DNA from 4 places in the Agrobacterium radiobacter genome. Region 1 is predicted to be linked to each of the others. Evidence: predicted binding sites of a transcription regulator. Region 1 holds the regulator's gene; each other region holds the start of a gene.
The links. Region 1 encodes PhoB, which activates phosphate uptake and scavenging genes when phosphate is short. Its sites were predicted from a motif close to TGTCATNNANCTGTCAT; they were not measured.
Positions count from the first base shown of each region.

Region 2: MRBLRC7O_RS04000 (DapH/DapD/GlmU-related protein) is a predicted target of PhoB. The motif match lies at 1,983-1,999, and genes of this name have one in related genera.
Region 3: MRBLRC7O_RS20500 (alkaline phosphatase) is a predicted target of PhoB. The motif match lies at 4,832-4,848, and genes of this name have one in related genera.
Region 4: MRBLRC7O_RS08835 (BtaA family protein) is a predicted target of PhoB. The motif match lies at 2,257-2,273, and genes of this name have one in related genera.

Region 1 covers NZ_JBEGHX010000001.1:112,900-120,508, reverse strand. Annotated here, with positions in the region: gene MRBLRC7O_RS00570 (Hsp33 family molecular chaperone) at 1-468, opposite strand, end outside; gene argF (ornithine carbamoyltransferase) at 708-1,625, opposite strand; gene MRBLRC7O_RS00560 (aspartate aminotransferase family protein) at 1,682-2,881, opposite strand; gene MRBLRC7O_RS00555 (GcrA family cell cycle regulator) at 3,313-3,846, shown strand; gene phoB (phosphate regulon transcriptional regulator PhoB) at 4,162-4,845, opposite strand; gene phoU (phosphate signaling complex protein PhoU) at 4,876-5,601, opposite strand; gene pstB (phosphate ABC transporter ATP-binding protein PstB) at 5,698-6,513, opposite strand; gene pstA (phosphate ABC transporter permease PstA) at 6,528-7,609, opposite strand, start outside.
Region 2 covers NZ_JBEGHX010000001.1:804,225-811,833, forward strand. Annotated here, with positions in the region: gene ppx (exopolyphosphatase) at 1-1,281, shown strand, start outside; gene MRBLRC7O_RS04000 (DapH/DapD/GlmU-related protein) at 1,313-1,945, opposite strand; gene MRBLRC7O_RS04005 (hypothetical protein) at 2,099-2,446, opposite strand; gene MRBLRC7O_RS04010 (YunG family protein) at 2,618-2,965, opposite strand; gene MRBLRC7O_RS04015 (esterase-like activity of phytase family protein) at 3,104-4,462, opposite strand; gene MRBLRC7O_RS04020 (adenylate/guanylate cyclase domain-containing protein) at 4,617-5,645, opposite strand; gene MRBLRC7O_RS04025 (hypothetical protein) at 5,830-6,435, opposite strand; gene rnd (ribonuclease D) at 6,517-7,609, opposite strand, start outside.
Region 3 covers NZ_JBEGHX010000002.1:1,448,105-1,455,713, forward strand. Annotated here, with positions in the region: gene glyA (serine hydroxymethyltransferase) at 1-1,042, shown strand, start outside; gene purU (formyltetrahydrofolate deformylase) at 1,165-2,049, shown strand; gene MRBLRC7O_RS20485 (hypothetical protein) at 2,087-2,239, opposite strand; gene MRBLRC7O_RS20490 (MFS transporter) at 2,667-3,893, opposite strand; gene MRBLRC7O_RS20495 (TetR/AcrR family transcriptional regulator) at 4,015-4,608, shown strand; gene MRBLRC7O_RS20500 (alkaline phosphatase) at 4,899-6,653, shown strand; gene MRBLRC7O_RS20505 (hypothetical protein) at 6,769-7,233, shown strand; gene MRBLRC7O_RS20510 (ABC transporter ATP-binding protein) at 7,238-7,609, shown strand, end outside.
Region 4 covers NZ_JBEGHX010000001.1:1,747,162-1,754,770, forward strand. Annotated here, with positions in the region: gene MRBLRC7O_RS08820 (pyrophosphate--fructose-6-phosphate 1-phosphotransferase) at 1-180, shown strand, start outside; gene MRBLRC7O_RS08825 (LysE family translocator) at 233-868, shown strand; gene MRBLRC7O_RS08830 (lytic transglycosylase domain-containing protein) at 994-2,067, shown strand; gene MRBLRC7O_RS08835 (BtaA family protein) at 2,317-3,567, shown strand; gene MRBLRC7O_RS08840 (class I SAM-dependent methyltransferase) at 3,564-4,283, shown strand; gene MRBLRC7O_RS08845 (glycoside hydrolase family 25 protein) at 4,517-5,296, shown strand; gene MRBLRC7O_RS08850 (lytic murein transglycosylase) at 5,419-6,645, shown strand; gene metF (methylenetetrahydrofolate reductase [NAD(P)H]) at 7,111-7,609, opposite strand, start outside.

The sequences.
Region 1 (7,609 bases):
TTCCAGCGACGAGCCATCGAGCGGCACGATGCCCTGATAAGGCTGCATGCCCACGCCCTGATCGATCGTGAAGGCCAGAATGCCGGTGCCGAGCAATTGCTCCGGTGAGGTTGCGCCTTCCGCAATCGCCGCGGCCAGCCGCTCCTCGTCGAAACGGGCGTAAGCGCGCATGCTTTCAGGCGCGGTAAAATCCGCGACCAGCAGGTCGACCGGGCCGTCGCCCTTGGTCTGGAGGGTCAGCTTGCCGGAAAACTTGAGCGACGTGCCGATCAGCGCCGTCAGAACAGTCGCTTCCGCCAGCAGGCGGGCGACCGCGGCAGGATAATCGTGCCGCTCGAGAATGGCATTCAGCAGCGGCCCAACCTGTACGGCGCGGCCGCGCACATCCAGACCTTCGACCTGAAAGGGCACAACCTTGTCGTCGCCAGCAAAATCGAGATCGTCCAGTTCAACCGTTACATTTGCCATGTCATACTCCTTGGCGCAGCCGTGGCGCCGCTACCGTCCAAAAGTCCGGCTTTTAAAATGTGCTTTTTCCGCTTGTCGCACAGAGACCCGGGAAGAGAAACCGCTTCCGGGAAAAACGTGCAAATCGTGATGATGGCCCGCCAGCAAAACCGACGAGCCTCTTCGAAGTCCCACAGATGGTAATCTATGCGGGCAAGTTCAAGCACCCGGCGTGACGCGTGTCAGGCCGGGGGAATTGCTCAGATGGCGCCCATGCACCAGGCGATGATGGACTTCTGCGCGTGGAGGCGGTTTTCCGCCTCGTCGAAGACCACCGATTGCGGACCGTCGATCACGGCATCCGTCACTTCTTCACCGCGATGGGCCGGCAGGCAATGCATGAACAGCGCGTCTTTTTCCGCCTTGGCCATCAGGGCTTCGTTGACTTGATAGGGCTGGAAGATGTTGTGGCCGCGCGCCTTGTGTTCCTGGTTCATGGAAACCCAGGTATCGGTGACGACGCAATCGGCCCCGGCCACGGCCTTGTCGGCATCGTGGCACAACATGATTTCGCCGCCATTGTTGCGGGCCCAGTTCAGGAACTTGTCATGGGGTTCGGAACCCATCGGCACCGCCATTGTCATGCGGTAACCGAAGCGGGCCGAGCCTTCCACGAAGGAATGCAGGACGTTGTTGCCGTCACCCGTCCACGCAATGGTCTTGCCTTTGACCGGGCCGCGATGTTCCTCGAAGGTCATGATGTCAGCCATGATCTGGCAGGGATGCGTGTCGTCAGTCAGGGCGTTGATAACCGGCACGGTTGCGTGCTCGGCAAGCTCCAGCAGGCGCGAATGATCCGTCGTGCGGATCATGATGGCGTCGACATAACGCGACAGCACCTTGGCCGTATCGCCGATCGTTTCGGCACGACCGAGCTGCATTTCAGTACCAGAGAGGAAAAGCGTCTCGCCACCAAGCTGGCGCATGCCGACATCAAAGGAGACGCGGGTGCGGGTGGAGGGCTTTTCGAAGATCATTGCCAGCATCTTGCCGGCAAGCGGCTTTTCCGCCGTTCCGGCCTTGGTTGCGGCCTTGCGCGCGCGGGCATCGTCGAGAATTGCCCGCAGGTCCTGCGAGCTGACGGCCGACAGGTCAAGAAAATGTTTAGGTGAAGCCATTTCAAACGTCCCATGCTCGCGAGCCTCCGGGAAGAGGCCCGCCCTTTATTGTTTCCTCAGGCGATTTTTGCCTGTTTCGCTGTCAGGGAAGCGGCGGCCGCTTCCACGCGTGCCAGCCCCTCACGGGCTTCTTCCGCCGTGGTAACGAGCGGCGGCAGGAGACGGATGACGTTGTCGCCCGCGGGCACGCCGAGCAGATGCTCGCCGCGCATGGCCTGCAGCAGTTCGCCCGACGGGACCTTCGCCTTGATGCCGAGAAGCAGGCCTTCGCCGCGAATTTCCTCGATGACATCAGGATAACGATCCTTCAGCGAAGCAAGGCCCTGGCGGAAGACCAGCGCGACATCACGGACCTTCTCCAGAAAGCCCTCGGAGAGGACGACATCGAGCACGGCATTGCCCACAGCCATGGCCAGCGGGTTGCCGCCATAGGTGGTGCCGTGCACGCCCGCCGTCATGCCGGAAGCGGCATCCGCCGTCGCAAGGCATGCGCCGAGCGGGAAACCGCCGCCGATACCCTTGGCCACCGCCATGATATCGGGCGCGACACCCGTCTGCTCATAGGCAAACAGCTTGCCCGTGCGGCCGACGCCGGTCTGGACCTCATCGAAAATCAGCAGCATGCCATGCTCATCGCAGAGCGACCGCAGCAGCTGCAGGAATTCCTTGCTGGGCGCACGGATGCCGCCCTCGCCCTGAATGGGCTCGATCAGAAGTGCAGCCGTCTCGGCCGTGATGGCGGCTTTCAGCGCATCAACGTCACCGAAGGGCACCTGGTCGAAACCTTCGACCTTGGGACCGAAACCTTCGAGATATTTCTGCTGGCCGCCGGCGGCGATCGTTGCCAGCGTACGCCCATGAAAGGCGCCTTCGAAGGTGATGATCCGGAACTTTTCCGGATGCCCCTTGGAATAATGATAACGTCGCGCGGTCTTGATCGCGCATTCCAGCGCTTCCGCACCGGAATTGGTGAAGAAGACCTTGTCTGCGAAGGTCGCTTCCGTCAGGCGCTTGGCGAGCTTTTCCTGGCCCGGCACTTCATAAAGGTTTGAGACGTGCCAGACCTTCTCGGCCTGGGTCTTGATCGCTTCCACGAGGTGCGGATGGGCGTGGCCCAGCGAATTGACCGCTACGCCGGCCGCAAAATCCAGATATCGTTCGCCGCTCTCCGTGAACAGCCAGACGCCCTCGCCTCGCTCGAAGCGCAGGGGGGCTCTTGCAAACGTATCGAACAATGGCGCGGCGGCTTCGGCCATGGCTGTATCACTCCTTGCGCAGATGCGCTGTCAGACGGTTGTCAATAGGCTCTGGGGGTTATCCCTCGCCTGAAAATCAAAAATGCCGCCTCGCGGCGGCAGGGGCACTATTGTCACTTCGCCTGCCGATGTCAACAAAAGTCCGTATTTCCCGGGCTTCTCAAGCCCTAGTAGGTGGCGGCCTGCGAGGCCCAAGGTGTTGCCTTTCAGACTCAACTCGCCAGCAAGTTGGGGAAAACCGGAAAATCGATTCGAGATGAATCCCGCGACTCTTGCCACGGAGTCTGCGTGGCACTAGGTTAATCGCTAATTACTAGACTGCATTGCGGCGGAACTAGTCACCAAAAATCCGGCAGAAACCACGCTCGCGGCACGCCCGCGAGACGGAGAAGGATTCTGCCGACATTATACGCGACGAGCGGAGAAGCGGCATGAACTGGACAGACGAACGAGTCGAGAAACTCAAGAAATTATGGTCCGAGGGCCTTAGCGCCAGCCAGATTGCAGCGCAGCTCGGCGGCGTCAGCCGTAATGCCGTGATCGGCAAGGTCCATCGCCTCAATCTGCCGGGACGCGTCAAGGCTGGCGGTCCGGTCACTTCGGCGCGCTCTGCGCCCAAGCGCACCGCTGCACCTGCCCCACGCGCGACAACCTTTGCAGGCCGCGTCAATGCAGCGCCGGCGCGGATTCTCACCCGTTCGAACGCGGCAACCGCGCTGAATGAGGAGATCGACATCGAGACCGCACAGGTTCTCGATTACGTTCCTTCCAAAAACGTGGTCTCGCCGATTTCCCGTCGCCTGACGCTGACGGAACTGACGGAGCGCACCTGCAAGTGGCCGGTCGGCGATCCGCTGAAGGATGATTTCCATTTCTGCGGTTGTGAAGCGCTGGAATCTTCGCCCTATTGCAAGTTCCATGCGAAACTCGCCTATCAGCCGGTAAGCGAGCGCCGCAAGGCTTGAGTGTTGCGGCACGCATTCGACACTCAAAAACTACGGGCCTTCGGGCCCGTTTTTTTATGACAAAATTCAGGCGGTTCCGGGGGTCAACTCACGGGCGAAGCGCCGAACCCTATCCTCCATCGCTGTCGAACCCGACCCACAATCCCGATTGAGCGGGCGGGATTTCAGCCAATTGTCCGTCATCCCATCAAGAAGGATGAAGCCGTCGTGGTTGGGGACGTCCAAAAACCGAAAGGCCCGACACCATTCCGGTTTCGGGCCTTTCGGTTTTTGGCGGGATGTTGCCCCGAGTGTAACTCGTCGGTCGAGTCTTGCTCAGGCTTCCATCGAATATCCGGCGCCGCGCACGGTACGGATGACATCCTGCATATGCGAAAAATTGAGCGCTTTGCGCAGGCGCCCGACATGCACGTCGACGGTGCGCTCATCCACATAGATATCGTGACCCCACACGCCATCCAGCAATTGCGAGCGGGAGAAAACCCGGCCTGGAGAGGTCATCAGGAATTCCAGCAGGCGGAACTCCGTCGGGCCGAGGCGCACTTCGCGGCTCTTGCGGTGAACGCGATGGGTCTCGCGATCCAGCTCGATATCACCGCACTTCAGCACCGAGGAGAGAACCTCGGGACGGGCCCGGCGCAGCATGGCCTTGACCCGGGCCATGAGTTCCGGTGTCGAAAACGGCTTGACGACATAGTCGTCGGCGCCGGTGGCAAGGCCGCGAACCCGTTCGCTTTCTTCGCCGCGCGCCGTCAGCATGATGATGGGCAGGCGTTCTGTTTCCGGCCGCATTCTGAGCCGACGGCACAGTTCGATACCGGAAACGCCGGGAAGCATCCAATCCAGGATAAGAAGGTCCGGAATACGTTCCTGCAGCCTGATTTCTGCTTCGTCTCCACGGGGTATCGTGTCGACGTCATATCCCTCAGCCTCGAGATTGTAACGAAGGAGGACGCTCAGCGCTTCCTCGTCTTCCACAACTGCAATCTTGGGCACCATATGCTAACTCCGCAAGCCGCTGCTCGTCTGTTACTCGGTCACCGAACCGAGCGTGTTGGAACTGTCGTCCTTCGGACGCTCACCTTCCGGCTGGCTGCCGGTGGTCATGTAATAGATCGTCTCGGCGATATTGGTGGCGTGGTCGCCGATACGCTCGATGTTCTTGGCGCAGAACAGAAGATGCGTGCAGGTGGTGATGTTGCGCGGATCTTCCATCATGTAGGTCAGAAGCTCACGGAAGAGCGACGTATACATGGCGTCGATTTCCTCGTCGCGCTCGCGGATGGCATTGGCCTTCTCGGCGGAACGCGTGGAATAGACGTCGAGGACTTCCTTGAGCTGCACCAGCGCAAGCTCCGACAGGTGCTCTATGCCGCGGGCGAGCTTGCGCGGCACACCGGTTCCGGCAACCGCGATCACACGCTTGGCAGTGTTCTTGCCAAGGTCGCCAACGCGTTCAAGGTCGCCGGCGATACGCAGCGTGCCGATGATCTCGCGAAGGTCGGCCGCCATCGGCTGGCGTCTGGCGATGGTGACGATGGCCTTGTCGCCGATCTCGCGCTCGGAATGATCGAGGATCGCGTCATCGGAAATGACCTTCTGAGCGAGCGCGGCGTCGGAATTGACGAGCGCACGCACGGCATCGGCACACATCTGTTCCGCGAGACCGCCCATTTCGGCGATGCGGCGCGTCAGGAATTTCAGTTCGTCGTCATAGGCCGACAGGATATGCGAATGGGTCGTTGTCTGTGTCATGGTCTAGTCCTCCGGCTTGGCCTGCATGCGCGTACCCGGAAGCGGGCACGGCAGAGGCACCAGTCTTGTTCGGTTTCGATAAAGCGCCGGCCGGGATCAGCCGAAGCGGCCCATGATGTAGTCCTGCGTGCGCTGGTCGTCCGGATTGGTGAACATCTTGTCGGTTTCGTTTTCTTCGACAAGATGACCAAGGTGGAACATGGCCGTGCGCTGGGAAACACGCGCCGCCTGCTGCATGGAGTGCGTAACGATGACGATCGTGTAATTGGTACGCAGCTCGTGAATCAATTCCTCGACCTTGGCGGTCGCGATCGGGTCCAGCGCCGAGCAGGGCTCGTCCATCAGGATCACTTCCGGGCTGACGGCAACCGCGCGCGCGATGCACAGGCGCTGCTGCTGACCGCCGGAAAGGCCGGTGCCGGACTCCAACAGGCGATCCTTCACTTCGTTCCAGAGACCCGCCTTCTGCAGGCTGTGCTCGACGATCTGGTCCATATCCGCCTTGTTGCGGGCAAGGCCGTGGATACGCGGGCCATAGGCGATGTTCTCGTAGATCGACTTCGGGAAGGGGTTCGGCTTCTGGAACACCATGCCGACGCGGGCGCGCAATTCCACAACGTCGATCGCCTGATCGTAGATATCGTCGGTATCGAGCGTGATCTTGCCGGTGACCCGGCAACCGTCGATCGTGTCGTTCATACGGTTCAGGGTGCGCAGGAAGGTGGATTTACCGCAGCCGGACGGGCCGATAAGCGCGGTCACCGTATTTTCCCGAACGTTGAGGTTCACGTCGTAAAGCGCGCGCTTTTCGCCGTAATAAACCGAAACGTCCTTGCCGATCATCTTGTATGAGACTTCATTCATTTTCTTGTCCAGCGCCTTTTCAACTGCTGCTTCCGACAACATGTTCATTGCTCAATCTCCCTCTACCAGCGCCGCTCGAAGCGGCGACGCAACAGGATTGCGCCAACATTCATGACGATGAGGAACAAAAGCAGGATGATGATAGCGCCGGATGTCCTTTCGACAAAGGCGCGCTCGGCTTCGTTCGCCCACATGTAAATCTGCACCGGCAGGGCCGTGGACGGATCCATCGGCGTCGTCGGGTAATTCGCAACGAATGCCACCATGCCGATCAGGAGCAGCGGCGCCGTTTCGCCCAGCGCGTGGGCGAGACCGATGATGGTGCCGGTCAGAATGCCCGGCATGGCGAGCGGCAGCACATGGTGGAAGATCGTCTGCATCTTGGAAGCGCCGAGGCCGAGGGCTGCGGCGCGGATAGACGGCGGCACGGCTTTCAGGGCAGCGCGGGTCGCGATGATGATCGTCGGCAGGGTCATCAGCGTCAGGACAAGACCGCCGACCAGCGAAGCCGAGCGCGGAAAGCCCATGAAGTTGATGAAGACGGAGAGGCCGAGCAGACCGTAAACGATCGAAGGAACAGCCGCGAGATTGTTGATATTCACCTCGATAAGATCCGTCAGACGGTTCTTCGGGGCGAATTCCTCGAGATAGATCGAGGCCGCAACGCCGATCGGCAATGACAGCACCAGCACGATCAGCATCATGTAGAAGGAACCGATCAGCGCCACGCCGACACCCGCCGCTTCCGGACGGCTCGAAGCGCCGTTGACGAAAATGCCGGTGTTGAAATGTTTGCCGAGCTGGCCGCTTTCGGCGAGCTGGTTCATCCAGCCGAGCTGCTGGTTCGAGATACGGCGATTGGCTTCATCGGCGGTCATATCGACCTGGCCCTTGAAGGCGCTGTCGACGTCGCCCGAGGCCAGAAGCGTGACCGTGCGCGTGGTGCCGATGACGGCGGGATCGGCGACGACGATGTCGCGAAGCTGCGTGCGCACGCTGTCGGAGATCAAGAGGTTGACGGCACGAAGACCGGCGCGGTCCGTCGGCGCAACACCAAGGACCTTGGCGACCGCGTCACGGGCAACAACGGGATAATTGGCCGTCATCAGCTTCGCCGGATTGGTGGCGCGCTCATTTTTCGGAT
Region 2 (7,609 bases), 690 kb from region 1:
GCGCAGGCGCAGAAGCTTTATGTGCTGGCGACGGCGGCGGCGCGTGAAGCGGAAAACGGCCCGGATTTCATCCGTGAGGCCGAAGCCATTCTCGGCTGCGAGATCGAGGTGTTGTCAGGCGAAAAGGAAGCGCTTTATTCCGCCTATGGCGTGATCAGCGGTTTCCATGATCCAGACGGCATCGCGGGTGACCTCGGTGGCGGTTCGCTCGAACTCATCGACATAAAGGGCAAGAGCTGCGGCCAGGGCATCACCCTGCCGCTCGGCGGCCTGCGGCTGTCGGAACAGTCGGATGGCTCGCTGGAAAAGGCGACGACCATCGCCAGAAAACATGTCAAATCCTTTGCGAAGCTGTTGGCGGCGGGCGAGGGGCGCACCTTCTATGCAGTCGGCGGCACCTGGCGAAACATTGCCAAGCTGCACATGGAAATATCAGGCTATCCGCTGCACATGATGCAGGGTTATGAATTGCCGCTCGAGGAAATGCTGAATTTTCTCGAGGAGGTCATCGTCTCCCGGGACAGCAAGGACCCGGCCTGGCAGGCGGTTTCCAAGAACCGCCGTTCGCTTCTGCCGTTTGGCGCCATCGCCATGCGCGAAGTTCTGAAGGCGATGAAACCGGCAAAGATCGCCTTCTCTGCGCAGGGTGTGCGCGAAGGTTATCTCTATTCGCTGTTGACGGAAGCCGAGCGTGAATCCGATCCGCTGCTGGTCGCGGCTGATGAACTTGCCATTCTGCGCGCCCGCTCGCCGGAACATGCGCGCGAATTGGCGGACTGGAGCGGCCGCACCTTTCCGGTTTTCGGCGTCGACGAGACGGAAGAGGAAAGCCGTTACCGGCAGGCGGCCTGCCTTCTCGCCGATATCAGCTGGCGCGCCCATCCGGATTATCGTGGCCTGCAGGCGCTCAACATCATCGCCCATTCCTCCTTCGTGGCGATCACCCATCCCGGCCGCGCCTATATTGCGCTCGCCAATTATTATCGCTTCGAGGGTCTGAACGACAACGGCACCACCGAGCCGCTCGCGGCGATGGCGGGCGACCGGTTGCAGGAACTTGGCAAGTTGCTCGGCGGCCTGCTGCGCGTGGTTTATCTTTTCTCGGCCTCGATGCCCGGTGTCGTTGACCACCTGAAATTCCGCAAGTCCGACAATCCGGATCTTGATCTCGAATTCGTGGTGCCGCACGATTATTGCGATTTCGCCGGCGAGCGGCTGGACGGGCGTTTGCAGCAGCTGGCGAAGCTGACCGGCAAGCGGCTGGCATTCGTGTTCGAGTAAAGAACGGGAACGATCTGTTTTGCGGCGCAGGCTAGGACCAGCGCTCGCAAAAGGCTTCGATATCGTTCGACTGAAAGTCGGAAAGCCGCGCCATGATCGTTTCGAATGGCCAGTCCCACCAGGCGATGGACGTAAGCTTTTCCGCGATGGATCGCGAAAACCGCTCGCGGATGATTTTCGCGGGCACACCGCCGACAATGGTGTAGGGCGGCACATCCTTGGTGACGACGGCGCCGGCGGCAAGCACTGCCCCGTCCCCGACCGTTACGCCTGGCAGGACGATAACCCCGTGACCGATCCAGACATCGTGACCGATAATGGCGCGGTCCTGCTTGCGCTGGTCGAAAAAGGCGTCGTCGCGCACCGCATCGGCAGAGTAATATTCCGGGCAGTAGCTGAAACGATGCATGGATGGCCGGTCCATCGGATGGTTCGGCGCGCCTATCCGGACCTCCGCAGCGATGGCGCAGAATTTTCCGACGATCGCGTCACCGACCATGCAGCGGGGTCCAAGGTAGGAATAATTCCCGAGTTCGACATTGTGCAGGGATGTATCCGCCAGAATTTCGCAGCACTCGCCGACGTTTGAATCTCTTATGCTCGCCGTCGCATGGATGACGGTTTCTGCGATTTTCGGGCGCTTGATTTGCAAAGACGAATCCATTCCAGCCTCCAGATTTGCGCTTGCTTAACCGGGGATGATGAAAGACCTGTGACGTGGATAGACAAAGCGGTTCAATAAAACCGGCTGCTCACTCGTCAATGCGCATCATGCGGTTTGCCCGGGAGAGCGAAATCATGTTTTTACGGGCGTATGTCACTCATTGGAGATATTGGCGGCGGGATCTCGTTTCTTCCAGTAGTGTTCGGTGATGTTTTGAGCGTTTCGAATGATGTGACCAGCGATTTCAGGGTCTCCGCCCTCGAATGTTTCCGGATCGGCGCCGCATAACAGCAGGAAGAGCTGCTGATGAGCGACAGCGACAAAATAATCGCTGGGCGGTGGCTGCATGTCTGAATCGACAGCCTGGAATGCCTCGGCGACCTCTTTGCTGGCGCGCTCAAGCGCTGCGTGAATGGTGGCCATCATTGCCGCTTCCTTGCGCTGCAATATGTCCTGAACCTGCCGCTCCGCCGGTGTCAGAACCGGGCAACTCTCGCTCATCGAATGTCTCTCCTGTCGGTGCAACCATTTCGCTGAGCGATATTATCGCATGGATTGTGTCCGCTTTACGGGAAAGATTGAAATGATGGTGCTGAAGCATGGCGCAATGATTGACCACATACCGGGTTCGCGGGCGAAACGGCAATGGGCTGGCACTGCTTTGCAAACGGCTCAGCCGTGCCCCAGTGCTTTCCGGATGCAGGCGCTGAGATAGGCATATTGCAGGGGCGTTATCGTCGCCATGGCTTCCGTGCGGCTGGCAAGTCTGTCCTGGTAACCGACAGGAATATCGAACTGGCTGAAGGTGAAATCCCAGCGGGTGCCTTCAAGGATATTGTAAAAATGGTCGGCGCCGCTGACGGCGGTTTTGGCAAGCTCGCCGCCGAAAATATCCTGCACCACCAGCGCGGTGACGCTGCCTTGTCCTCTGGCGGGGTTTTCGCGTGACCAGAGGCTGCTGGTCTCACCCGACCAGCTTTTCTTCAGGGCGTAATAAAGTCTCTCTGCATGGTCCTGCATCAAACGTCTTCTTTTCCGCAAGCATGTTTCGGTTGGAATACGAGAATCGGAACGGAGCGCCATGCAGACCATCTGGTCTACCGGGCGCTCCGTCCGGATCATTTGCAGCTGCCAGGGCGATTGGCAGCGGCCGTGGTCTTACTTCGCGTCGAGCAGGTCCTTGACCTCAAGCAGGACGAACTCGTTGTCGTCAGCCTTGTCCAGAGCGCGGCCGGCCGAGAAGGGCAGGTTGTTGTCGTTGCCGACGATGATATGTGTGGCATCGACGCGATCGACATTCTCGATGGTGACGAAAGGCATGTCGTAATAGCCATTGCCGCCACCCTGACGCTTCTTGTTATCAGGATCGGAGATTTTCAGAAGATCGATATAGCCGATCTTGCGCGCGGCCTTGCCGACATTGGCGTCATTGAATTCGATCTTGTAGATGCGCTTCACCTTGGAAGGCACGGCAAAGCAGTTTGCTTCCGGCTTCTTCGGGTCGGCGCAGGCCTTGTCGGCGGTGCCGGCGCCATTGTCACGCTCGATGACCAGCGCGGTGCTGTCATCCAGCATGTTGAAGTCACCGATGGCTTCGCCGCCCTGCGCCAGCGGATAGAGCCACGTGCGGCCGGTCCATTCCTTCTTGGCGGTATCGAGCTCGATGATGCGCAGTGCGGTCGCGCCGTCTTCGGTCTTCTCCACCTGGCCGTCAGCCATGTAAAGCGGGCCTTCCAGCAGGCCGTAGAGCTTGGAGCCGTCCTTGGAGAGCGCCATGCCTTCATAACCGCCCGAGCGCTTCAGGTTGAAGGCCGCCATCTTCTGCGTGGGGTTGCCGGGCAGGGCAAGGGTGGGGTGATCGGGAGACTTCACCTCGATGTCGCCGGCCTTGGTGGAGATCACGTCGGTCAGCTTGCCGTCACGGGTGAATTTCAGGATGTAAGGACCGAATTCCTCGCCGACCCAGAAACCATCGGCAACGGGCTGAATGGATTCGACGTCGAAATCGGCGCCCGTCAGGTAACGCTTGCTCGAACCTTCGAGAACGATGGGGAAAGGCGCCTTCATGTCGGGATCGGAGAGGAACACGGTTTCAAGCGCGTTGACCTTGCCGGCGTCCCAGTCGAACTTCAGATGGTGAAGCATCAGCATGGCGTCGCTGGAATTGAGCTTGGAGCCAAAGCCATTGTCGGAAAGGCTCCAGAAGCTGCCGTCGGGCATGGCCTTGATGCCGGAAAAACCCTGCATCGGCTGGCCGTTGAACGGCATGGAAAGGCCGGTCAGGCGCACGCCATCCTTGCCGGGCACGGTGCCGAGACCTTCGGCGCGCTTGCGATCAGCGGTCGTGAACTTGGCGGAGGTCTTGAGATGTTCAGGCGCGTCTGCAGGTGCTGCGATGATGGTATTGGCCGGCAGGATGGCGTGGGAGACCAGCTTTGCCGGAAACTCCTGTTCCGCCGCATGCGACGCGGAGGCGAGCGCAAGAATGGCGCAGGATGCAAAAAGAATGTGCTTCATGATGGAGACCCCTCTCAATACCTGTTGAAGATAGGATTGAGGCGATAGGGTCGTCGCATGACAGGCAGGTGATTGCCGTTTGAAGCTTTGATGAATTTTGATGACGGCCGTAGCGGTAAATGGAACGGCGCGGCATTTTGCAGCCGTTTACCCCTTAAACCACAGGGGGCTGGTATTGGCTGAGTGTGCAGACGCCCAGCGTCTGGCCACGGCCTTTCACGGCATGTTCGCCCAGATATTCGCTGCGAACGCCTTTCGGAAGCACCAGCTGATGAGCGAGGTCTGCGGATATGAGCACCGGATGACCAAGCATCTTGCTGAGCGATTCGAGACGCGATGTGGTGTTCACGGTATCGCCGAAATAGGTGATCTTGTGATGATCGACGCCTATTTCCGCCGTGATGACCGGCCCGCCATGGATGGCGAAGCGCAGGCGCGGCACTTCGCCAAAGCGGGAGAGCCACATGTCCCGGTTGCTTTCAACCGTCGCCTGAATATCGAATACGCAGCGCACGCAGGCCGCCCGCCTTATCGCCATATGATAAGGCCAGGTGATGATGGCGGCGTCGCCAATATAATCGTCGATGACGCCGCCGTGTTTTCTGACCGGCGCGGCATAACTTGCGAAAATTTCGCCGAGAAATTCCTGGGCTTTCAGGTCTCCATGGGTTTCGGCAAAGGAGGTGGAGCCGACGAGATCGATGAAGATGAAGACGCGGTCTTCGCTGACGGGGCGACGATAGCGACCGAGAATGAGATCGATGAAGATATCGCGGCCGAGAAGCTCGCGTACGCGCATGATGAAGACGATGATGCCGCAGACGATGAGGGTAAAGATCAGCGTCTGCACTTCGGCATGCACCGCCCGTTTCCAGGTGCCGGGAAATATCCCGCTCAACCACAGGATGGTGCCGCCAAGCCCGAATCCGCAAAAGACGAGGATGGCGTATATGATGAGACCAACGGCGATATAGGCGGGTGTGGGCAGAGCGCTGACCTGCCGCGACAGGCCGGGCATGATGTAACCGCGTTCAAAAGCGAGAATCGGCGCGCAGGCGAAGAGCGCATAGGTCGCGCCGATCAGCGCGCCGCCGCCATATTCCAGAAAGGCGTAGGCCACGCCGCTGCCGGCCACGGCAACGAACAGCACCACGTAATCCAGAATGGGCAGCAATTTTTTCATGTCGGTTCTTGATCTCGGGAAGGGGAGGCCCCGCGCTCCCTTCGGGCGAAGCTTCTGTTCAGGTCATATGCGACATTAGTGTGGAAAAAGCGCTGCAAAAAGTGAGCAATCGGTAAGGTTGCATGAAGGATTGGTAAGGCTGTTGCGCCGTTGCCGCAAAATCGGCACCGCCGCCGCTCTACGTCTAATAGGATGTTCTGTAATAGACGGTTTCAAGCGGGGATTGCGGCCGGTCGTCCGGCGAGCGGTTCGACCATTTGAGGGGAAAGGCGGCAAAACGCAGCTTGTTACCGTCGATCCATGCCCGGTCGAACAGGGTTTCGCCCTTGCGGGCGAAGGCGATGGCGGCGCAGGTGCGGCCGTCGACATCGAAGGGAATGTTTTCCTTCCAGCCGCTCAAGCCGCAGCCCATGCCTTTCGGGTCGCGATTATAGTGGTCAACGACGTCGCCGTCATTCGGCGTCATGGTGATGGCGGTGACGGTATGGGCAAAGAGCAGGCTGTCCTGATCTTTCAGGCCGCCATCCAGCGTGCCTTCATAACGCACCTGAACCGTGGGCTGCTGGCAGCCGCTGCGGGCATAGATCTGCGAGACCGCGTGCATGCGATTGTCGCGAATGGTGATGCGGGTGACGATGCCATGACGGTCGTTCTTGCCGATCTTAAGGCAGTCGGTCGTCCATTCGCCCTGAAGATCGACCTTCTCTTCGGCGGCCCGGGCGGGAAGAGAGGGAAGAATGCCGGCCGCCGTAAAAAGGGCGGCGAGCAGCAGAGTGTGGGCAGGTTTCATGGCAATACCCTCAAATCGCGCGACCATCGGTTAAGAGATGGGACGCGATGCGGGCAAAATTGGGGAGAAAGCAGCGGGCGATTACGCCTCGCTTGCCGCAACCTCCACCGCCTCGACCTTCTTGCCGGCGAAACGCAATGCCACTTCGCCATTGATGAGCTTCAAGGCGACATCGCCGAAGAGTTCTCGCCGCCAGCCGGTCAGCGCCGCAACGGTCGCCTTCTCGCCTTCTGAGGCGATCTTGTCCAGATCTTCGCTGTTGGCGATGACCTTGGCGGCGACGCCGTGCTTGTCCGCCGTCAGCTTCAGGAGAACCTTCAGTAGCTCCACGGCAGCGCCCGAGCCTTCCGGCGCATGGCTGTGGCGCGGCGCCTTCGGCATTTCCTCTTTCGGAAGCGCCAGCGCCGCATTCACGGTCTCGATGATGGCGGTGCCGGAGGCGGATCGTTCCCAGCCCTTGGGGATGGTGCGCAGACGCGACAGCGCCTCGGCATCCTTCGGCTGCTGCTGGGCGATTTCGAAGATCGCATCGTCTTTCAGGACGCGCGAACGCGGCACGTTGCGCGAACGCGCTTCACGCTCGCGCCAGGCGGCGACGAATTTGAGGATGGCGAGTTCCGTCGGCTTGCGCAGGCGCGATTTCAACCGCAGCCATGCATCGTCGGGATGCATGTCATAGGTGTCGCGCGATTCCAGAATGTCCATCTCTTCGGTCAGCCACAGCGAGCGGCCTTCGCGCTCCAGCTGCGCCTTCAGCGCCAGATAGACATCACGCAGATGGGTTACGTCGGCCAGCGCGTAATCCAGCTGCTTTTCGGTCAGCGGACGGCGGCTCCAATCGGTGAAACGCGAGGATTTGTCGATCTGCACGTTTTTGATCTTCTGAACCAGCTGGTCGTAGGAGATCGAATCGCCGAAACCGCACACCATGGCGGCGACCTGGGTGTCGAAGATCGGATGGGGAATAAGCCCGCCGAGATGGTAGATGATTTCGATGTCCTGCCGTGCGGCGTGGAAAACCTTCACGACATTGGGATTGGCCATCAGTTCGAACAGCGGCGCAAGGTCCAGACCCTTGGCGAGCGGATCGACCAGCACCTCAAGCGTCGGGCTTGCCATCTGCACGAGGCAGAGTTCCGGCCAGAAGGTCGTTTCGCGCAGAAACTCGGTGTCG
Region 3 (7,609 bases), on a different contig from region 1:
GGTCGCCATCGACCGGTTGAAGCAGCTCTTCGGTGCGGAATTCGCCAATGTGCAGCCGCATTCCGGCGCGCAGGCCAATCAGGCGGTGTTTCTGGCGCTGCTGCAGCCGGGCGACCGGATCATGGGCATGTCACTTGCCCATGGCGGCCACCTGACCCACGGTTCGCCGGTGACGATGTCCGGCAAGTGGTTCGATGTCGTCTCCTATGAGGTCGATGCCGATACACATCTGATCGATATGGAGAAGGTGCGGGCGCGGGCGCTGGAGACCAAGCCGAAGCTGATCGTGGCGGGCGCATCGGCCTATCCGCGCCAGATCGATTTTGCCGGCTTCCGCAGAATAGCCGACGAAGTCGGCGCTTATCTGATGGTCGACATGGCCCATTATGCCGGTCTGATCGCCGGCGGCAAATATCCGAACCCGGTGCCGCACGCCCATGTCGTCACCTCCACCACCCACAAGACCCTGCGCGGCCCCCGCGGCGGCGTGATCCTTACCAATGACGCCGATCTGGCGAAGAAGCTGAACTCGGCCGTCTTCCCCGGCAATCAGGGCGGCCCCCTGATGCACGTCATCGCCGCCAAGGCCGTGGCTTTCGGCGAGGCCTTGCGTCCGGAATTTTCCGACTATGCCGGCCAGGTCATCGCCAATGCGCAGGCGCTGGCAAAGGTGCTGACGAAGGGTGGTCTGGGCATCGTCTCGGGTGGAACCGACAGCCACATGGTGCTGGTCGATCTGCGGCCGAAAGGCGTGACCGGCAAGGTTGCCGAAATCGCTCTGGAGCGGGCGGGGCTTACCTGCAACAAGAACGCCATTCCCAACGACCCGGAAAAGCCCTTCGTCACTTCGGGCGTCAGGCTTGGAAGCTCGGCGGGTACCACCCGCGGTTTCGGCGTGGCCGAATTCGAACAGATCGGCGCGCTGATCTTACGTGTCATCGACGCGCTGGCGGCGAATGCCGAAGGGGATGCCGCGGTCGAAGCCGAGGTGCGGGGAGAGGTTGCTGCACTTTGCGAGGCCTTCCCGATCTACGGTTCGTAAGCGGCCCTGCCGGGCTTCGATTAGTCTCAATCGCCGTCCTGACCACGGCCGGCGGTTGATAGGCAATCTGCGCGAAAGCGCGGGCGATCCGTCCGCGCGGCAAAGACCCAGGGGAGCAGGATTTGAGCACCTATATAATGACAGTCGCGTGCCCGGCGCGCAGCGGCATCGTCGCCGCCGTATCCGGTTATCTCGCCCGGTCCGGATGCAATATCAACGACAGTTCGCAATTCACCGACCAGGAGACTGGCCGCTTTTTCATGCGGTTGAGCTTCGTTTCCGAACAGGGATCGGGACGCGATGCGCTGCTCGACGGCTTTGGTCCCGTCGCGGCCGATTTCGATATGGACTATGATATTCATGACCTTTCGCGAAAGACGAAGGTCGTGATCATGGTCTCGCGCTTCGGTCATTGTCTCAACGATCTGCTGTATCGCTCTCGCATCGGCGCGCTGCCGGTCGAGATCGTCGCGGTGATTTCCAATCACCTCGATTACCAGAAGCAGGTGGTGAACGAGGATATTCCCTTTCACCACATTCGCGTCACGCCGGAAACGAAGCCCGAGGCGGAAGCCGCGATCCTGCAGGTGGTGCGGGATACCGGAGCGGAGCTTGTGGTGCTTGCGCGCTACATGCAGGTCCTGTCGGACCGGCTGTGTCAGGAAATGTCTGGCCGCATCATCAACATCCATCATTCTTTCCTGCCATCTTTCAAGGGCGCCAACCCTTATAAACAGGCCTATGAACGCGGGGTGAGGCTGATCGGCGCGACCGCCCATTACGTCACCGCCGATCTCGATGAAGGGCCGATCATCGAGCAGGATACGATCCGCGTAACCCATGCCCAAAGCGCGATGGACTATGTCAGCCTGGGTCGGGATGTGGAAAGCCAGGTTCTTGCGCGGGCCATCCACGCCCATATTCATCACCGGGTCTTCCTAAATGGAAACAGGACGGTTGTCTTTCCCGCGTCTCCCGGAGAACACGTGTCCGAGCGCATGGGTTGAATGCGGGGTCGCGCGGAGCCGTGATTTGTGTCCTTCGTCAGTGGTTCGTCGTCATGTCGTCCCGCCAGTAGCAGGCGTTGAGATAACGTTTTTTGGACAGGACGGATAATTTGTCCCGAAAGCCCTGCCATTGGGAGAATGCATTGGCGAGCCACAGGAAATAATCATTGGTGGAAGCGGCTGTCTCCATTGCCGCATCGCAAACGCATTCAACAAATTTTGCGGAAGACACGGCCGAGCGCGGCAGCCAGTATATTTTTATTCCCGAAGGTGCGGCGATGTCATATCGGCAATTCTCGGCCCGGAGGAAGATATGGCCCACGGCATTTTCGCGCAGGTTCTCGCAGATGCGGGCGGCAAGGCCGCTTCATCTCCGGCCAGCAGATAGTGTCGAACGATGCAGCAGTCGGTGCCGAATTCGAGAATATGCGAAGCGACGGCGTCGATAAGCAGGATCGCCCCGCAGGCATGATATCATCGGCCATCAATGTTGCCGGTATCATGCTTGCGGGGCGACAGCAAAGTAAAACAATCGCTGTACTATAGATTGGTCTGTGACCTTTCCTGCGCAAATATCAATTACCGCGATGAATGAGGCAGACTACGAGTAAAGGTTGTTATTCGGCGGGCTGCGCCACGGCCTCTATGCCGGATCTTTCGCGATCTCCGGAGAGGCTGCGCTGACCGAGCGTGATGATGGCAACGGTCGAAAGGCTTGCGGCGACTGACACCCAGAAACCGTTATCCGGGCCGAAATTATCGATGACCCAGCCGGAGAGAAATGCCCCGAGCGCCATGCCGATACCGATGCCGGTCATCACCCAGGTCACGCCTTCCGTCAGCATCGATTCAGGCACACGGCGCTCGATCAGGCCGAATGAGGTGATGAAGATCGGAGAGATTGCAACGCCGCTGAGGAAAACGGCAAAAGCCAGAAGGGCGACAGAAGTGCTGGCGACAAGCAGCGGCAGAGCGGTGAGTGCAAGCACGCTGACGGCGATCAGCAGTTGGCGTTGCAGCGGCATTTTGGGATTGAGCGCGCCGAGAATGAGGCCGACCACGAAGGACCCGATGGCATAGACGCCGATGACGAGGCTGGCGGCTTCCGGTTGGCCAAGTTCCTTGGTGATTGCGACGGCACTTACCTCGGCAGTGGCGAAAGTGGAGCCGACAAAGATCAGCGCAAGCGTGATGATCTGGACCGGACGCAGGGAGATGGCCGAACGCTGCCGGCGACCGCTTTCAACCGGGCGTACCTTGGGCTCGGTCGAACGTTGCAGAAGGAAAGCGAAGGTGCCGAGCGCCAGGAAGGTGGTGCTGATCATCATGCCCGCTTCCGGAAAGAGCGAGACTGCCAGGCCGACGGAAAGCGAGGCGCCTGAAATGTAGACGAGTTCGTCGGCGGCGGATTCAAAGGCGAATGCGGTGTTCAGTTCCGGCCGGTCGCGGAAGATTTCCGTCCAGCGGGCGCGCATCATGGCCGGAATGCTCGGCATGGCAGCGGCGAGGAAGGCGGAAAGGAACAGCGTCCAGGCCGGCCATTTCTGGTTTGTCGCGATAATCAGCGCCGCAAAGGCGATGACCGAGACGATGGTGGCGGGGATGAGGACCTTGCTCTGCCCCTTGCGATCCACCAGCCGGGAGATTTGTGGGGAGACGGCGGCATTGGTCAGCGCAAAGGTTGCGGAGACGGCGCCGGCCAGCCAATATTCGCCATGGGTTTGCGAAAGCATGGCGACGATGCCGATCGGGGCCATGGCAATGGGAAGGCGGGCGAAGAAACCGGCGGCGGAAAAGCCTTTTGCGCCTGGAGCCCGGAAAATTTCTCTGTATGGATTAGCCATCGGGATGCACCTTGTTCAGAGGGTGTCCACCACATACATACGTGGCGTATGTGAATGAGATAATTGCATACGGCGCGTATGTCAACTAATATACGCGTCGTATGTGGAAAATGGAGAAAAAATGCGCAAACCTCGCAGTGAAATGATTGCCGAGACGCGGACGAAGCTTCTGGCTGCCGGCCGCAAGGCCTTTGGCAGCATCGGTTATGCGGAAGCGTCGATGGATGACTTCACCGCCGAGGCCGGTCTCACCCGCGGCGCGCTCTATCACCATTTTGGCGACAAAAAAGGCCTGCTGTTGGCGGTGGTGGCCGAAATCGATGCGGAAATGACGAAGAGGCTCTGTGACATCTCCTCGAGGGCCGAGTCCCGGTGGGAAGGTTTTGTCGAGGAGAATCTCGGCTATGTGCGCATGGCTCTCGAACCGGAAATCCAGCGGATCATGTTTCGTGACGGGCCGGCGGTGCTCGGCGATCCGTCGCGCTGGCCAAATGCAAACGGCTGCATCTCGGCAGTCGCGCGAAGCCTCGATGCCCTGAAGGAAGAAGGCACCATCGGCGATATCGATGCGGAGGCATGCGCCCGCTTCATCAACGCGGCAAGCAGCGCCGCCGCTCAGTGGATCGCCAATTCCGACGACCCCGAAATGACCTCGAAACGGGCCGTGGGCAGCTTCCGGGCCTTTCTGGAGGGATTGCGGATCAGGAAAGACTGAACCGGGCTTTACACGGTTGCCCATGCGCGCCGGGCAGCCCGATCATTCGGCCCCGCAGCATCTCTGCATACGCCCGACAATTTCGTCGAGGCTCGATATCCGCTGGCCCCCTCGGAGAGAAACGCATCATAGAGGGTTGCCGCGCCGCGCGGCGACCGGAGGAGGACGGCGTGCTGAAACCGTCCCCCGCGAATTTCCCATGAGCCCGGATATGCTGCCTGCAAGTCATGCAACTGTCATATCGCGGGTCTAGGAGAAAGTGTGGTTTTCACACGTTTCGCGAGGGGAATATGCGCAAAATCGTTGCTGCTTTGGTCGCCACGACCTTTCTTGCCGGCGCCGTCCAGGCTGCCGAGGTTTATCCGCTTGATCGTGCTACGATCCTGACCGGTTCGCCGTTCGATTTCAAAGTCGAGTTCGCTTCCGTCGTAAAGCCGGAAGACGTCAAGATCACCGTCAACGGCCAGGATTACAAGGCCGCTCTCGGCAAGGATGCCGAGTTCGTCGCCGAAGAAAAGAACAAGGACAAGGTCCTTGGATCGGCCGTCATCCTGCGTGGGGTCACGCTCGCCAGCGCCGGTGACTACAAGGTCGAAGTTTCTGCCGGTTCCGAAACCAAGGCGATCACCTGGACCGTTTATGGCACGCCGGCCCAGGCAAAAGCCAAGAACGTCATCTTCCTGATCGCCGACGGCCTGTCCGTCGCTCACCGCACTGCTGCCCGCATCATGTCCAAGGGCATGACCGAGGGTAAGGCCAATGGCCGCCTCAACATGGATGATGTGCCGCCGGTCGCCTTCATCGGCACCTCCGCCACCGACGCCGTCGCCACCGACAGCGCCAACACCATGTCAGCCTACATGACCGGTCACAAGACCGCCGTGAACGCCATTGGCGTTTATGCCGACCGCACCCCGGCCTCGCTCGACGATCCGAAGGTCGAAACGATCGCGGAAGCCCTGCGCCGCCAGACCAAGAAGTCGATCGGCATCATCTCAACCGCCGAACTGCAGGACGCCACGCCGGCTGCCGTCGTTGCCCACACCCGCAAGCGCGGCGACAAGGCCGACATCAACGGCATGCTGTTCGACGTGAAGCCGGATGTCCTCCTCGGCGGCGGCTCCGCTTATTTCCTGCCGCAGGCGACGGCGGGTTCCAAGCGCAAGGATGACAAGGACTATATCGCTTTGTTCAAGGAAGCTGGCTACACGCTGGCGACCAGCAAGGCGGAACTCGCCACGGCCGCCGGCACCAACACCGGCAAGATCCTCGGCCTGTTCCACACCGGCAACATGGACACAGCGCTCGACCGCGAGTTCCTCAAGAAGGGCACCACGGCGAAGTTCCCGGATCAGCCGGGCCTCGTTGAAATGACCAAGGTTGCGCTCGGCGAACTGTCGAAGAACCCGGACGGCTTCTTCCTGATGGTCGAAGCTGCCAACGTCGACAAGATGTCCCATCCGCTTGACTGGGATCGCGCTGTCGTCGACACGATCGAATTCGACAAGGCCGTCGGTGTCGCCCGTGAATTCGCCGCGAAGAACCCCGATACGCTGATCGTCGTCACCGGCGACCATACGCATGGCGTTTCCATCATCGGCACCGTCGATGATGACAAGCCGGGTACCGAAATGCGCGAAAAGGTCGGCACCTATGCCGAGGCCGGCTTCCCGAACTATGAAGACAAGGACGGTGACGGTTATCCTGATAAGGTCGACGTTTCCCGTCGTCTGTTCCTGAACGCCAATAACGGTCCTGACCATTACGAGACCTTCCGTCCGAAGCTTGATGGCCCGTTCACACCGGCCGTCCAGAACGAAAAGAAGGAATATGTCGCCAACGAGCAGTACAAGGACGTTCCCGGTGCTGTGTTCGTACCCGGCATCATTCCGAAAAGCTCGGATAGCGGCGTCCACGCGGTGGATGATGTCGTTCTGCAGGCTGAAGGCCCCGGCGCCGAAGGCTTCCGTGGCTACATGGAACAGAGCGACGTCTACAAGGGTCTCGCCGAAGCTTTCGCACTTGGCGCCAAGCAGACCAACTAAGATATGAATGTTGTGAGGGCACGCCGCTATCGCGTGCCCTCACAATAGTTTCAGGTCTTTCATCGTCCATTCTGACGAGGGACGATGGCAGACCTTTTCAAGAAGGAGAATGGTCATGAGCAAGGCTGATCGGGCGCACTTCAACCGTCGTCAGACCCTGGGTCTCATTGCCGGTCTGCCGCTGCTGGCCGCCGGCACGCGCGCGCAGGCGAACAGCGACATCACCTTCGACGAACTCTATGGCAAGGTTAGCGTCCTCGGGCTGGAGTTTTCCGAAAAGGTCAAGCAGTTGAACGGCAAGGAGATCGCCATGCGTGGTTTCATGGCGCCGCCGCTGAAGGCCGAAGCGCAGTTTTTCGTGCTGACCGAAATCCCCATGTCGATCTGCCCCTTCTGCTCCACGGATGCAGATTGGCCGGACAACATCGTCGTCGTTTATCTCGGCGAAAAACAGACTTTTACCCAGCCGAGCCAGACAATCGAAGTGCGCGGCACGCTGGAAACGGGTTCCTGGACCGATCCGGATACCGGCTTTGTCAGCCTGCTGCGCATCCGCCAGGCAGAATACGCGACGGTTTGAGACCATGCTGTCCCTGAAGATAGATGATCTTGCCGTATCCTTTCCCGGTTTGTCAGCGCCGGTTCTCGTTCTCGACGGTCTGGAAATCGCTGCCGGTAGCCGCGTTGCGCTGACGGGTGGTTCCGGCTCGGGCAAAAGCACCCTCATCAACATCATCGCCGGCCTTGAGCGTGTTCAGGCCGGCCGCGTTGTCTGGGGGGAAGAGAACATTGCGGATTTGCCCGAGGGCCGTCGCGACCGCTGGCGGGCCGCCAATATCGGCCTCGTCATGCAGGAGTTTCATCTTTTTCCCGGCTTCTCCGCGCTGGATAATATCCTGCTGCCCGCCCGCCTGTCGCGTGCGGCAAATGCGGACCTCATGAAGCGCGCGGAATCC
Region 4 (7,609 bases), 1.6 Mb from region 1:
CTCGCGGTCGAAAGCGCGCTCAACAAGGTCTCCGGCGTCACCGGCCATGACGAAGACCAGAATGGCAAATTGCGGACGATCGAGTTTCCGCGTATCAAGGGCGGAAAGCATTTCGACCTCTCTGCAAAATGGTTTACCGAAGTGATGGAACACGTCGGTCAGCCGTTCACAGCGGCCTGATTTTACGATAGTCTAAAATAAGACGGCGACAGGGAGGGCAAGGAGGAAGAGAATGTCTGGACAGGCCTGGCTGATTTTTTGTGCAGCATGTGCCGTTGTGTTCGCACTCCCCTCTCCCCTTGTATTCTCTGTTGCCTCCTATGCCGCCATCCGCGGCAAAAAGACGGTCTTCGCCTCCGCTGTCGGCGGCGCGCTCGGCATCGTCACGGCCATGATGATTTCGGCCATTCCGGTGGCCGGTCTCGCCTACCTGCCGCAATCCTTCGTGGAAATCGTGCAATGGGCCGGCATCGGCTGGCTGATGCTGTTTCTGTTGTGGACCTTCGCCACGCCGGCCGCCCAAGCGGCCAATGCCGATAATGACAATCTGCCGGGCAAATCCTGGAGCGGCATTTTCCGCGATTGTTACGCCATTGCCGCTTTGCGCCCGCGCTACTTCACTGTCTTTCTGGCGCTGTTGCCACAATTCGTTTCCACGTCAGGCAACACAATTGAAACGCTCGCCATGGCGCAGGCCGCCATCCTGCTTCTGGCGCTTGTGATTCTGACCGCGCAGGCGCTGTTTGCAGGCCCGACGCTCGCGCTGGTGCGCCGCATGTCGGGCGACAAGAAAATCCGGCCGAAATACCGCACTCACTTCATTTCCGGCCGCGCTGTCAGCGCCGGATACAGGCGCATCGCAGCCTGAAAAACCGGGCCGCCACGTCCCGGCTTGCCGCTATCCTTACAATAGGTTAATGAAGGCTCGACGGGACACTGCCTGCTTCGCTCGACGCGGGGGTATCGAAAGACAGGCATAACGAAGGCGGCAACATGCGAAATTCGGGCAAATTCCGCGGAAGAAGTGCACTTCTTCTGTCTTCCACCGTGGGTCTGGCACTGGCATTGAGCGCATGCACAAGCGTCGAATATACCGCGAAGGAAGGGCCTAACGGCCCGAAGATCGCGACGGTCAATCCCGCTACCACTCCTGCGCAAACATCGACGCAGCCGGCAACGGCCGAAGCCGCAGCGGGCGCAACCTCGGCAGCATCAGCGGTGCAGACCGCCGAAACCGCAACCTCTTCCCAGCCAGCAGCACTTCCCACTGCCGTCGCCGTCAAGGGCGGACGCGTGGCCCTGCCGCCGGCGTCCGAAATCGCAGCCGCCGCAGCCATCACCGCCCAGATGCAGCCGCACCAGACGGAAGTGGCTCAGGCCGCAGGAGCGACATCCGCACCCACCGCCGTTGCAGCACTCGCGCCGACAGGTGCCGCTCCCGCGGCAGCAGCCATCGAAACGGCGGCCAAGCCGGCTGCCCACAATGCCGCCGCCGATCTGCCGCAGGTGGTTGCCATCAAGGGCAGCTTCCCTCCCGCACCGCCGCCGCCCGGCTCGCCCTCCATCGGCACCGAACTGACGGCGGAACGCAAAGTCATTCCGCTACCGAAGCCGGACAGCACGGTTCTGGCCTATGCCGCCGGCCCCACCAATGCCGCACTTGCCGCCATCCGGCAGAACGAATCAATGACGGCGCCGCTTAATTCCGCGCCGGCTGGACGCGAAAAGCTGAGCGGCCTTATTACCAAATACGCCACCATGTATGATGTGCCGGAAGATTTGGTTCACCGCGTGGTGCAGCGCGAGAGCCGATACAATCCCGGCGCCTATAGCAGCGGCAATTTCGGCCTGATGCAGATTCGGCACGCCACGGCCCGCTCCATGGGCTTCGATGGCCCCGCCTCCGGCCTCTTCGATGCCGAAACCAATCTCAAATACGCCGTCAAATATCTGCGCGGCGCATGGGTTGTGGCTGGTAACGACCGCGACAATGCCGTCCGGCTTTACGCACGCGGTTATTATTACGATGCCAAGCGCAAGGGCATGCTGCACGTTCTGCGCAAGTGATGGCCTCTGGCGGCGCTGGGAGCGCCGTGCAGCTAAGCAGCCTTTCCAAATAAACGCCGCGACGTTTTTTTCGTCATCCTCGGGACCAGCCCGAGGATGACGCCGTATCCAATGGAAGCTTATCGGCAATCCGAGATACGGGCTGGTTTTCCGCCGTCTCCTTTATTCCCCGTCTTTGCCCACAGCCCCTGTCATCAAATTGTAGTGTCACGGCTGTAGACGCCTCTCAATCGACTGAGAGGTGAACATATGACGAGTGCGGCACCCAAGACCGGCTTCAGCAAGAACACAAAACTGAAGTCCGCATTGCTCCAGCACAAGGCGCTCTCAAAAAGCGGATTGTCCGAGCGCTTCTTCGGCGTCCTCTTTTCCGGCCTCGTCTATCCACAGATCTGGGAAGACCCTGAGATCGACATGGAAGCGATGGAGCTTGGCGAAGGCCACCGCATCGTCACCATCGGCTCGGGCGGCTGCAACATGCTGGCCTATCTCTCCCGCAACCCTGCCAGCATCGATGTGGTTGATCTCAACCCGCATCACATTGCGCTGAACAAGCTGAAGCTTGCCGCGTTTCGCCATCTGCCGGCCCATCAGGATGTGGTGCGCCATTTCGGCCGCGCCAACACCCGCAGCAACAGCCACGGTTATGACCGCTTCATCGCCGAGCATCTCGACGCCACGACCAAGGCTTACTGGTCGAAGCGCACCCTTTCCGGCCGCCGCCGCATCTCGGTGTTCGACAGGAACATCTACCGTACCGGCCTGCTCGGCCGCTTCATCGGCGCCGGCCATCTCATGGCCCGGCTGCATGGCGTGAAACTCACCGAAATGGCCAAGACCCGGACGCTGGACGAACAGCGCCAGTTTTTCGACAACAAGGTCGCACCGCTATTCGACAAGCCGGTAGTGCGCTGGCTGACGAAGCGCAAAAGCTCGCTTTTCGGCCTCGGCATTCCGCCCCGACAATATGACGAGCTGGCAAGCCTTTCCGACGACGGCACGGTTGCCTCCGTGCTGAAGGAGCGGCTCGAAAAGCTCGCCTGCAACTTCCCGCTCAGCGACAATTATTTCGCCTGGCAGGCCTTCGCGCGCCGTTACCCGGAGCCGCATGAAGGCGCACTGCCTGCCTATCTCAAGCCGGAATATTACGAGACGATCCGCAACAACACGGCGCGCGTCGCAGTGCACCACGCCACCTATACCGAGCTTCTCTCGCGCAAGCCGGCAAGCGCCGTCGACCGCTACATCCTCCTCGACGCGCAGGACTGGATGACGGACGTGCAGCTCAACGAATTGTGGTCGCAGATCAGCCGCACCGCCGCCTCGGGCGCACGCATCATCTTTCGCACCGCCGCCGAAAAGAGCGTCATCGAAGGTCGGCTTTCCCCTGATATCCGCAACCAGTGGGTCTATCTCGAAGAGCGCTCCAACGAGCTCAACGCCATGGACCGCTCGGCCATCTACGGCGGCTTCCATATTTACGAGAGGGCTATGGCATGAAAACCATCGGCGAGAATGTGGGCCTTGCAGACAGCGCGCATGCGAGCCTGATGGACCGCATGTATCGCCACCAGCGGCATATCTACGATATAACCCGCAAATATTACCTTCTCGGCCGCGACAGGACCATTTCCGGCCTCAACGTGCCGAAGGGCGGCACGTTGCTGGAAGTGGGCTGCGGCACCGGTCGCAACCTGCTGCTGGCCAGCCGCAAGTTTCCGGACGCGAAACTGTTTGGCCTCGACATTTCCGCCGAAATGCTACTGACCGCCTCCGAGAATTTCGCCGGCAAGGCGGAACGCCCCATTCTGCGCGTGGCCGATGCCACCGCCTTCCGTGCTTCTGAATTCGGCCAGTCCGAAGGCTTCGACCGCGTCATGATCCCCTATGCGCTGTCGATGATACCGGACTGGGAAAAGGCGATCGAACAGGCGCTCACGGCGGTAAAACCAGGCGGTTCGCTGCATATTGTCGATTTCGGCCAGCAGGAACAGTTGCCGAATTGGTTCCGCACGCTTCTGCAAGCCTGGCTCACCCGCTTTCACGTTACGCCCCGCGCCAATCTCCGCTATGTTCTGGCCAATATGGCCGGCCGTTTTGACGGTAACCTCGAATTCGAGGAAATCGCCCGGGGCTATGCGTGGCGGGCTGTCATCACACTTCCGGTCGTTGAAGCGCAGCAGCCGAAAATCCACCGCATATTGGCCGACGCCTGATTCCCGGGGGCGGTGCGAATCTTTGGGGGCCAAAGGGGGGGCGACCTCAAGGCTCCTGCCGGGCCAGATTTCGGCGTTAAAACCGCAAACCGCTTCGAATCCAGCGACTTGCGGGGTGCAAAAAGCACGTTGCCCCTTGCCATATCAGTTTGTTTACCATGTTATGCATAAATCGGGAGATACGGCGCGCCATTTTGCTGCCGTGGATGGGCAACATTTTCATCAGGATTCCAATGCGGCTGCGTTTATCGGCACTATTGTCGGCTTTGCTGTTGATCGGCGGCTGCACCTCCACCAGCTATGACCTGCTGGAAACCGCATCCGTTTCCAAACCGAAATTTTCCGATACCGATCCGCAGGATTTCGGCATGAACAACCCGCACCGTCATGAGGTGCACGGCATCGACGTGTCCAAATGGAATGGTGATGTCGACTGGCAGACCGTCCGCAAGTCAGGTGTTTCCTTCGTCTTCATCAAGGCGACAGAGGGATCGGACCGCATCGATCCGAAGTTCGGCGACCATTGGCGTAGCGCGGCAGCCGCGGATATTCTGCACGCGCCCTATCATTTCTATTATTTCTGCTCGACAGCGGATGCCCAGGCGGACTGGTTCATTCGCAACGTGCCAAAGGATGCCGTCACCCTGCCGCCGGTTCTCGACGTGGAGTGGAACCCCTCCTCGCCCACCTGCAAGACGCGCCCGGCGCCGGGCGTCGTTCGCACCGAGATGCAGCGTTTCCTTGATCGTATCGAGGCCCATTATGGCAAGCGCCCGATCATCTATACCTCTGTTGATTTCCACCGCGACAACCTCGTCGGTCAGTTCAAGGATTACCATTTCTGGGTGCGTTCCGTTGCCGCCCATCCGGCCAAGATCTACGAAGATCGCAAATGGGCCTTCTGGCAATATACGGCAACCGGCGTCGTGCCCGGCGTAAACGGTCCAACCGACATCAATGTCTTTGCCGGCACGGAGAAAAACTGGCGGAAATGGATTGCTTCGGCCAAATAAGACGGCCAAGAAGCAACACTTTCGAAAAATCGGCGTTGTTCTGCAACGTCAGATCGCACGGTCCGTTTTTTTGTCGCAAACATATGGGTAAAGCGGGCTAACAACCTATCGAGGAAATTCCCATGCCCACGTTCCGGTCGCGCAGCATCGTTTTTGCCGCCGCTTTGTCGCTTCTTTCCACCGCCTCCGCCTTTGCCACCCCGCCCGTTGCCTCGCCTGAGGATCCCAAGCAGGTTGCCTGCGGCGGCGATCTCGGCGCATTCCTTGAAGGCGTGAAAGCCGATGCGCTCGCCAAGGGCATTCCGGCCGATGCTATTCAGAAGGCGCTTGCGGGCGCGCAGATCGATCCGAAAGTGCTCTCGCGTGACCGCGCCCAGGGCGTCTTCCGCCAGACCTTCCTGGAATTCTCCCAGCGCACCGTCAGCCAGGCCCGTCTGGATATCGGCCGCAAGAAGCTGCAGGAACTCTCCTCCACCTTCGCCCGCGCCGAAGGTGAATATGGTGTACCGGCCGGCGTCATCGCCGCCTTCTGGGCCATGGAGACGGATTTTGGCGCCGTGCAGGGCGATTTCAACACCCGTAACGCGCTGGTGACCCTTTCGCATGATTGCCGCCGCCCGGAACTCTTCCGCCCGCAGCTACTGGCATTGATCGAAATGGTCCAGCATGGCGATCTCGATCCCGCTGCCAACACCGGTGCGTGGGCCGGTGAAATCGGCCAGGTGCAGATGCTGCCCAAGGACATCATCGCCTTCGGCGTCGATGGTGATGGCGACGGTCACATCAACGTCAAGAGCAGCGCCCCGGATGCGATCCTGACGGCTGCGAAATTCATCCAGCATCTCGGTTTCAAGAAGGGCGAACCCTGGATCCAGGAAGTGTCGCTGCCGGAAAACCTGCCCTGGGAAAAGTCCGGCCTTGGCGGCCCGCTGACCGCCGGTGACTGGTTCGCGCTGGGCGTAACCCCGCGCGACGGCAACAAGAACTTCGCCACCCTGCCCGCGGCCCTCATCATGCCGCAGGGGCGCAAGGGACCGACCTTCATCACCTATCCGAACTTCAACATCTATCTGGAATGGAACCAGTCGTTCATCTACACGACCTCGGCCGCGTATTTCGCCACCCGCCTGATGGGCTCCCCCGTTTACAACAAGGGCAATCCGGAGCCCGGTTTCGATGACGCGACGATGAAGGAGCTTCAGACCAAGCTCGAAGCGCGCGGACACAATGTCGGCAAGGTGGATGGCATTCTCGGTTCCGGCACCCGCGTCGCCATCCAGAAGGAGCAGCAGCGTCTCGGACTGCCCGCCGATGGCTGGCCGTCTACCGCACTTCTGCAGGCGCTTTAAGCAATCTTAACGGCGCCTTCCGGCCTTTAATCTATCGGCCGGAATCAAGGCATAAAGTGTTAATCTCGACCTGATGACTGGGGATAACACCCCGGTCATTTACTTTTTTTAAACATATGAAGCACTGCGTGATAAGAAAATAATCTTTTATTTTCAATTAATTACAGAAAATCCTTTTTTATATCGCCTGGCGACGTGCTGCACTGCATCACAAAAACCGCTTTTCAACCGCCACAAAACGGTCATATTATCGAACCTGTCAACAAGAGGAGGCACCCATGGGACTTACAAAATCTCTCAATGCCTTGGCAGTCGGTTTGGCGTTTTTGTTCGTAGCGATGATGCTTTTCATCTGACGCGACGTGAAGACCAAACGCAGATAAGAACCGTAGATGACACGAGTTTAAAAAGCGCAGGCCCCGAGGGACCTGCGCTTTTTTCATGTCGGTACTCTGCTGCTTTAAGTCAGGCGGCGCTGCGGCGCAGACGCTCCAGCCCAAGATTTTCAAGCACAGCGTCGACCAGCGGCGCGCGGTTCATGGTGTAGAGGTGGAACTCATTGACACCGCGACGCTGAAGATCGGCGATCTGTTCGGCGGCAACCTCCGCAGCCACGCGGGCACGACCCTCCAGATCGTCGTCATAGCCTTCAAAACGCTCATCCAGGAAACCGGGAACGCTGGTGCCGCAACGGCCGGCGAAACGCTTGAGCTGGGTGAGGTTCTGGATCGGCATGATGCCCGGAACCACCGGTATGGTGATCCCCGCCGCCGTCACCCGCTCCATATAGCGCTCGAACACGTCGTTATCGAAGAAGAACTGCGTCAGCGCACGCGTCGCGCCATTATCCGCCTTGCGCTTCAGCATATCGATATCAACGGCATCGCTCGCGCTCTCGGGATGTTTTTCCGGATAGGCCGAAACGGAAATCTCGAAATCGCCGATCTCGCGCAGTCCCTTCACC